DNA from 2 places in the Streptomyces sp. NPDC049813 genome. Region 1 is predicted to be linked to the other one. Evidence: riboswitches for the same ligand, from Rfam matches in the RefSeq annotation. Region 1 holds a riboswitch; the other holds the start of a gene.
The links. Region 1 has a riboswitch for thiamine pyrophosphate ahead of thiC (phosphomethylpyrimidine synthase ThiC). Riboswitches for the same ligand answer to the same signal wherever they lie in the genome.
Positions count from the first base shown of each region.

Region 2: it holds a riboswitch for thiamine pyrophosphate, as region 1 does, so the genes downstream of both, ACIBW6_RS28855 (purine-cytosine permease family protein) here and thiC (phosphomethylpyrimidine synthase ThiC) in region 1, are expected to answer to the same signal.

Region 1 is NZ_JBITLI010000006.1:308,170-312,419, forward strand. Features, by position in the region: gene ACIBW6_RS16310 (SsgA family sporulation/cell division regulator) at 1-410, shown strand, start outside; gene ACIBW6_RS16315 (YibE/F family protein) at 483-1,856, opposite strand; TPP riboswitch at 1,928-2,092, shown strand; gene thiC (phosphomethylpyrimidine synthase ThiC) at 2,085-3,863, shown strand; gene ACIBW6_RS16325 (hypothetical protein) at 3,938-4,250, opposite strand, start outside.
Region 2 is NZ_JBITLI010000017.1:36,808-41,057, reverse strand. Features, by position in the region: gene ACIBW6_RS28870 (alanine--tRNA ligase-related protein) at 1-197, shown strand, start outside; gene ACIBW6_RS28865 (DUF4097 family beta strand repeat-containing protein) at 213-998, opposite strand; gene ACIBW6_RS28860 (aspartate/glutamate racemase family protein) at 1,238-1,939, opposite strand; TPP riboswitch at 2,051-2,149, shown strand; gene ACIBW6_RS28855 (purine-cytosine permease family protein) at 2,141-3,556, shown strand; gene ACIBW6_RS28850 (class I SAM-dependent methyltransferase) at 3,666-4,250, shown strand, end outside.

The DNA of each region.
Region 1 (4,250 bases):
AGGAACTCTCGTTCCGCATCCCGGTCGAGCTTCGCTACGAGCCCGGGGATCCCTACGCGGTGCGCCTCACCTTCCATCTCCCCGGAGACGCGCCCGTGACCTGGGCGTTCGGCCGGGAGCTCCTCGTCGACGGGGTCAACGGCGCGACCGGTGACGGCGATGTCCGGATCTCTCCCGTCGCCTGCGCGAGCGGCGGCGCCACCGACGAGCTGCCGGGCGAGGTGCACATCCGGCTCCAGGTGGGCGGCGATCACGCGCTGTTCCGGGCGGGCGTCGCGCCCCTCATCGCGTTCCTCGACCGCACCGACAAGCTGGTCCCGCTCGGTCAGGAGCAGGCCCTCAGCGACTACGAGGCCGAACTCGACGAGGCACTCGACCGGATCCTCGCCGAGGAGCAGAACGCCGGCTGATCACCCACCGTCACCAGGGGCCGTTGGCGTAACGCTTCAGCAGCGCGGTGCACCCGAGCCGCTCCGCGCCGCTCAGCGTTTACGCCGCCGTCCCCGGCCGCCGCGAGCTGAAGCCGGGGGCGCGAGCTTCCGGGACTCCGGCCGGTCGGCGCTGACCACCAGGGCGGCCAGCGCGGTGGTCACCGGCACCGCGGCCACCAGGCCGATCGAGCCGACCAGCGTCCGCACGATCTCCTCGGCCACCAGCTCACTGTTGGCCACGTCGACCACACTGCTCTGCGCGATCGAGAAGAGCAGCAACAGGGGCAGCGCCGCACCCGCGTAGGCGAGGACCAGCGTGTTGACGACGGACGCGATGTGGTCGCGGCCGATCCGGATCCCCGCCCGGTACAGTCCGCGCCAGCCCATCGTGGGGTCGGCCTCGTGCAGCTCCCACACCGCGGACGTCTGGGTCACCGTCACGTCGTCCAGGACGCCGAGCGAGCCGATGATGACGCCGGCGAGCAGCAGACCGCTCATGTCGATGTGCGGATACAGGCCGTGGATCAGGCCGGTGTTGTCGTCCGTGTTGCCGGTCAGCGCCGCCCAGCCGATGAACAGCGAGCCCAACAGGCCGATGAGCAGCAGCGATACGAGGGTACCGAGGACCGCGACCGAGGTCCGGGCCGTCAGGCCGTGGCACATGTAGAGCGCGATCAGCATGATCGCGCTCGCCCCGACGACCGCCACCACCAGCGGGTTCGAGCCCTGGAGGATCGCCGGGAGGATGAAGAGCGTCAGGACCAGGAAGCTCACCGCCAGCGCGACCAACGCCATGATTCCGCGCAGGCGGCCCACGACCACCACGACGACGGCGAAGATCCCGGCCAGCAGCGCCATCGGGAACTTGCGGTTCACATCGGTGACCGAGTACTGGAGGTTCTCCGGCGCGTCCGGTGCGTAGGCCACGATCACCTGCTGGCCGCCGTGCAGTTGGCGCGGCGAGTCCGGCTGGACGACCTCCGTGAACGTGCGGCCCGTGTCCTTGCCGGTGTCGATCCGGATCGACGCCTTGCCGCAGGTACCGGTGGCCTGTTGCTGGGCGGACGAGCCCTCGGCCGTGGAGGTGTCACCGGTGGGCGTCTCCCCCGAGGCGTTCACCGACGCGCACGCGACCTTGTCGACCTTGGTGACCGTGGCCTGCTGCGTCTGCCGGTCGAAGCCGACACCCGTGCGCTCGTGCGCCGGGGCGCCCCCGGGCCACAGGACGGCGAGGCCGACGACGACCGCGACGGAGAACGGCACGAGGATGGCCGCGATGACCTTGCGCAGGTGCCGGGAGACGGGCGCGGCAGGGCCGTGGCTGTGGGAATGACCGTGCCCGTGACCGCCGTTGCCGTGGCCCGACGGGCCCGGTCCGTGCGGCGGTCGGGGCGGCGGAGGCGGGGGCTGCTGGGTGGTGGTCACCGCCCGATCATCGCAAGAACGGCAGGGGCCCTCTGTTCAACGCGTCCGAAGGGGCGCTAGCGTGGAGCCACCTTTGCACACGCGGGAGCTCGGAGCACCGGGCTGAGAGGGCGCTGACCTTCGTCCCAGCGCGTTTCACGTGAAACAGCGTGGAGCGCCGCCGACGAACATCGCTGCGTCGACCGCCGAACCTGTTACCGGGTAATGCCGGCGTAGGGAGTAGGTCTCATGACCACAACGGACGCACGCACGCCTGCCTCCAACGGCTCGGAGCCGGAGGCCGGACAGTCCATCGGCTGGCACAAGGGGTACATCCGGGGCTCGCGCCCCGACCTCAACGTGCCGGTCCGCCAGGTGCACCTCACCAACGGCCAGGCCGTCACGCTGTACGACACCTCCGGCCCGTACACCGATCCGACCGTCGACACCGACGTCCGCCGGGGGCTCGCCCCCCTCCGGGAGAACTGGATCATCGCCCGGGGCGACACCGAGGAGTACGCGGGGCGCCCCGCCCGCCCCGAGGACGACGGCATCAAGCACACCTCGCCGCGCGGCGGGCTGCGCAACCTCGACGCGGTCTTCCCCGGTCGCCCGCGCCAGCCGCGCCGCGGCCGGACCGGCGAACCCGTGACTCAACTCGCCTACGCGCGGCGGGGCGAGATCACCCCGGAGATGGAGTACGTGGCCATCCGGGAGAGCGTCGAGCCGGAGGTCGTGCGGGAGGAGATCGCGGCGGGCCGCGCCGTCCTGCCCGCCAATGTGAACCACCCGGAGATCGAGCCGATGATCATCGGCAAGCGGTTCCTGGTGAAGGTCAACGCCAACATCGGCAACTCCGCGGTCACCTCGTCCATCGAGGAGGAGGTGGAGAAGATGACCTGGGCGACCCGCTGGGGCGCCGACACCGTCATGGACCTCTCCACCGGCCGCAACATCCACACCACCCGCGAATGGGTGCTGCGCAACTCCCCCGTCCCCATCGGCACCGTGCCGCTCTACCAGGCACTGGAGAAGGTCGACGGCAAGGCCGAGGAGCTGACCTGGGAGATCTACAAGGACACGGTCATCGAACAGGCCGAGCAGGGGGTGGACTACATGACGGTCCACGCCGGCGTCCGGCTGCCGTACGTCCCGCTGACCGCCGACCGCAAGACCGGCATCGTCTCGCGCGGCGGGTCGATCATGGCCGCCTGGTGTCTCGCCCACCACAAGGAGAGCTTCCTCTACGAGCACTTCGAGGAGCTCTGCGACATCCTCGCCGCGTACGACGTCACGTACTCCCTGGGGGACGGGCTGCGTCCGGGCTCCATCGCGGACGCCAACGACGCGGCGCAGTTCGCCGAGCTCAGGACGCTCGGTGAGCTGAACGGCATCGCCAAGCGGCACGGCGTCCAGACCATGATCGAGGGCCCGGGCCACGTCCCGATGCACAAGATCAAGGAGAACATCGACCTCCAGCAGGAGATCTGCGAGGAGGCCCCGTTCTACACGCTGGGCCCGCTGACCACGGACGTCGCTCCCGCGTACGACCACATCACCTCCGGGATCGGCGCCGCGATGATCGCCTGGTGGGGCACGGCCATGCTCTGCTACGTCACGCCCAAGGAGCACCTGGGGCTGCCCAACCGCGACGACGTGAAGACCGGCGTCATCACGTACAAGATCGCGGCCCACGCGGCGGACCTCGCCAAGGGGCACCCGGGCGCGCAGGACTGGGACGACGCGCTCTCCGACGCCCGCTTCGAATTCCGCTGGGAGGACCAGTTCAACCTGGCCCTCGATCCGGACACGGCCCGGGAGTTCCACGACGAGACGCTGCCCGCCGAACCGGCGAAGACCGCGCACTTCTGCTCGATGTGCGGTCCGAAGTTCTGCTCGATGAAGATCTCGCAGGACATCCGCCGCGAACACGGCACCACGAAGGCGGAGGTCGAGGCGGGCATGGAACAGAAGTCGAAGGAGTTCGCGGAGGCGGGCAACCGCGTCTATCTGCCCCTCGCCAACTGACCTGCCCGGAGCCCTGACCACGGGCTCGGTGCTGCTGCCCCGAGCCCGGTCACGGCCCCTGCCCCGGCCCGACCTCAGTCGGGCCGGTGTTCCGGGCCGCCGTAGTCCGGGCTGGTGAAGTCCGGACTGGAGAAGCCCGCGCGCTGGCCCGTGGCGGTGCCGCCCCCGTCGGGGCTGCTGAATCCCGGCCGGTTGTAGCCGAGCTGCGGCATCCGGGACGCGCTGCCGCCGCCCCGGCCGCCGAGCGCCCCACCGGGTGCCGGGCCCGCCTGGGCGTCCCGCAGAAACGGCAGGATGCCGCGTTCGAGCAGGGCGGTCCCCCAGGCTTCTCTGGCGCGCTCCACCTCTTCGTCGGCCTCGCTGTGGGCATGGGCCGGCAGCGAGGTC
Region 2 (4,250 bases), on a different contig from region 1:
CGCCGCGCGGTGACGACGTGCGCCGCGTCCTCCTCGACGAGGAGGACCGCTTCCGCCGGCTCCTCGACCGCGGACGGCAGGTGCTCTCCCGCCCCCGGTTCCGGGGTCCGCTCGACGAGGAGGACCTGCACTACCTCCACGACACGCACGGGCTGCCCCGGGATCTGGTGCTCGGTCTGCGGCCCCAGGGCTCGTAGGGCCGGCCGGGCCGCTCACTCCCGTGCGGCCCGGACGTCGCCGTTGACCGTGGCGAGCGTCATGGTGCGGTCGGAGCCGGCGCCGTCGGTGGGCACGGTGACGGCGGGCCGGCCGTTGTCGGTGGTGGCCGCGACGCGGTAGGCGGGGGAGTCGTGCGGGACGGTGACGTCCACGGAGCCGTTCACGGTCCGCCCGGAGGCCTGGCCGGGGGCGGTGGCGCAGTCGAGCGTGACATCGCCGTTGACCGTCCGCGCGTGCAGGGCGGCGGCCCGGACCGTGGTCGCCCGCACGGAACCGTTGCGGGTGACGAGGCGCACGGTCGCGTCCTTCGCGCCCGAACCGGCCACCGTCACATCGCCGTTGACGGTGGTCAGGTCCAGGGCGCCGGTCACCCCGGCGACGTCGATCCCGGCGTTGCGGGCGGTGACGGTGACCGAGGCGCCGGCCGGGACGTCGACCTCCGGCATGCGGGGGCACGGCCGGGCTGGTTCCTGCTGGTCCTGCTGGTCCTGCTGGTCCTGCTGGTCGCGCCCGTGGCACGACAGGTCGAGGACCTGGGTGCGGCCCTGCCGGGACCAGTGCGGGGTGGCGGCCGGGTCGACGCCCACCCGGTCGCCGTCCGTCGGCCGCAGCCGCACCCCGTTGTCCGTGGTGACCGTCAGGCGCAGGTCCGACGCGGCCGGGGCGGCGCCCTCGGCCGGGGACGCGGGGCGCCCGCCGTCTCCTCCGCAGCCGGCGAGGAGGGGGAGGACGGCCAGTGCGGCGGCCGCGGCGGCCAGGTGCCGGGCGGATGACTTCATCGCTGCCTTCATGCCGACCGATTGCCCCGTACGGCGTCCAGGTCACCCGGACGGTTGCCGCACAGGATCCCGGGGCCCCCGTTCTCCGCCCGGGAGCGGAGAACGGGGCGGCGAGCTCACTGCCGAACCCTCCCGGGAGGAACTCGGACGCGGCCGCTGTGGCACGGACTCCCCTGAAAGACGGGGCCGAAACCTGGCGGGCCCGTCGGGTGCCGGGTCGCGGCGGCGTGGCGGGCCCCTCAGGGCGTCAGGTCGCGCAGTGCCTCGCGTACCGCCGCCTGCGCGTGCAGCCGTGCCGTGGGGAAGACGGGCACCGGACTGTCCTGCGCACCGATCAGCAGCTCGATCTCGGTGCAGCCCAGGACGATGCCCTCGGCGCCCGCCGCCACCAGCGCGCCGATGACCTCCTGGTAGGCGGCGCGGGAGGCGTCACGGACCACGCCGAGGCACAACTCCTCGTAGATCACGCGGTGGACGAGCGCCCGGCCGGCGGCATCGGGGACGAGCACGTCGAGGCCGCCGGCGGCGAGGCGGCCCCGGTAGAAGTCCTGCTCCATGGTGAACGCGGTGCCCAGCAGCCCGACCCGCGTCAGGCCCGCCGCCCGCACCGCCTGCGCCGTGGCGTCGGCCAGGTGGAGCAGCGGCACGGCCGTGGCGGCCTCGATCCGGTCGGCGACCTTGTGCATGGTGTTCGTGCACAGCAGCAACAGGTCGGCGCCGGCCGCCTCCAGGCGCCGCGCGGCGTCGGCGAGGATCCGGCCGGCCGCCTCCCAGTCGCCGCGGACCTGCAACCGCTCGATCTCCGCGAAGTCGACGGAGTACAGCACGCACCGCGCCGAGTGGAGTCCGCCCAGCCGCTCCCGCGTCAGTTCGTTCAGCAGCCGGTAGTACTCCGCCGTCGACTCCCAGCTCATGCCGCCGATCAGCCCGATGGTCCGCATCCGCATCCGGCGACTCTACGCGGCGCGGGCGGGGCACGGGCAACTCCCGCGGCCGCTGTCCGGGGCCGCCGTCGGTCTCATCCTGGGCAGCGGTTAGTCTTCGCAGCGGTACTGCCCGACACGGGGTGCCCCGCACACGACGGGGCTGAGATCACACCCGTAGAACCTGAACCAGTTAGCACTGGCGGAGGGATGTCAGCGATGTCGATGCCGCACGCTTCCACGGAACCGCACGCCGCCCGGCGGCCGGGCGCGACCGCCTTCGACGGGCGGATGCCCGCCGCGCCCGGGGACTGGCGGCCCGAGGCGCGCGGCATCGCCCCGGTCCCCGAGAGCCACCGGTACGGCGGCGCGGGACGGCTGTTCACCGTGTGGTTCGCGCCGAACCTGACCATGAGCGGTGTCTTCACCGGCACCGTCGGCGTCGCCCTCGGCCTGGACTTCGCCACCGCGCTGGCGGCCGTGGTCCTCGGCACCGTGCTCGGCGCCGTGCCCACCGCGTACCTCGGCACCTGGGGCAGCCGCACCGGAGCGGGGCAACTGCCGCTGGCGCGCCTGGCGTTCGGCCGGGCCGTCGTCGTGCCGGGCGCGCTGCAATGGCTGTCGTCCATCGCCTGGGACGCGCTCATCGGCCTGTTCGGCGGCGACGCGCTCGCCCGGCTCTGCGGCTGGCCGTTCTGGCTGGGGGCCCTCGTGATGATGGCCGCCCAGGGCGCGTTCGGCGCGCTGGGCTACGAGGCGATCCACCGCCTGCAGAAGTGGATGACGGCCGTCCTGGCGGTCGCCTTCTGCGCCCTGGCGCTGCGCCTGGCCCACGCGGGCGTCACCCCCGCGGGCCAGGGCGGCGCGCACGGCGCAGACCGGGCCGGCGCGTTCGTCCTGACCGCCACCATCGCGCTGAGCCTGGCGATCTCCTGGGCGCCCTACGCCAGCGACTTCAGCCGCTACCTGCCCCGCGCCACCTCCGCCCCCCGCATGTTCTGGTGCACGCTGGCCGGTGTCGTCGTGTCGTTCACCGCCGTGCAGGCGCTCGGACTCTGGGGCGCCTCCGTCTTCACCGACCAGACCGCGCAAGGGGTCGACTCGCTGCTGGGCGGGGGTGCGGTCGGCTCGGTCGGGTTGCTGGCCGTGGCGCTCGCCGCGCTGTGCAGCAACGCGATGAACGACTACAGCGGTTCGCTCGCCCTCCAGGTGATCGGGGTCCGCGTGCCGCGCCCGCTCGCCGCCGGGCTCGCCGCGCTCCTCGGCTTCCCGCTGGTCCTGTGGATGCACGCCGCGGACACCGCCGCCCGCTTCCAGAACGTGCTGCTGTTCGTGGGCTACTGGATCCCCGGCTTCGTCGCGGTCGTCCTCGTCGACTGGCGGGCCCGGGCCCGCGCCCGCGGCGGCGCCCCCGTCGAGCTGGCCGCGGAGGAGGCCCGGACGCGGCCCTTCCTGCCCGCTCTGGCGGCCTTCCTGGCCGCGTTCGCCGCGACCGTGCCGTTCATGAACACGAGTCTCTACGTCGGTCCGGTGGCCGAGGCGCTGCACGGCGCGGACCTCGGCTACTACGTCGCCTTCGTCACCGCGCTCGTGGTCTACGCGCCGTTCCGGCTGCGGGGCGCAGGACGGGCCTGACCTGCTCTCACCTGCGTTTCCTTGCGCCTGGCGCCCATAGAAGCAGACGTCTCTTGCGTGATCCGCAAGACCTTATGCGTCAGTGGAGAACGCGCGTACGGTCGGAGGCATGACGCACCACGGACCCGCAGGTCACCACGGAGCCCCCGGCCACGCGCACGCCCACGACGCCGCCCCGCAGGACGACGAGCTCGCCCAGATCCTCGACCTCGACGCCGAGCTGTTCGCCGACCACCTCGCGGCCACGACCCGCAGGATCGCCGACCTGGCCACCGGCGGCGTCCGGCACGTCGTGGACCTCGGAGCCGGCAGCGGCACCGGTACCTTCGCCCTGCTGGAGCGGTTCCCCGAGGCCCGGGTCACCGCCGTCGACAGCTCGGCCACCATGCTGGACCGGCTGACCCGGACCGCCGTCGCCCGGGGCCTGGCCGCCCGGGTCCAGCCGCTCCGGGCCGACGCGGGACAGCCCCTGCCCGGCATCGACGCGGCGGACCTCGTCTGGGCCTCCGCGTCCCTGCACCACCTGGACGACCCCGCCGCGGCGCTGAAGGGCCTGTTCACCACGGTGCGCCCGGGCGGGCTCCTGGCCGTCGCCGAACTGGACGGGATGCCCCGGTTCCTGCCCGACGACGCCGTCCCGGACCGCCCCGGCCTGGAGGCCCGCTGCCGCGCGGCGCTCACCGCGCTCCAGACC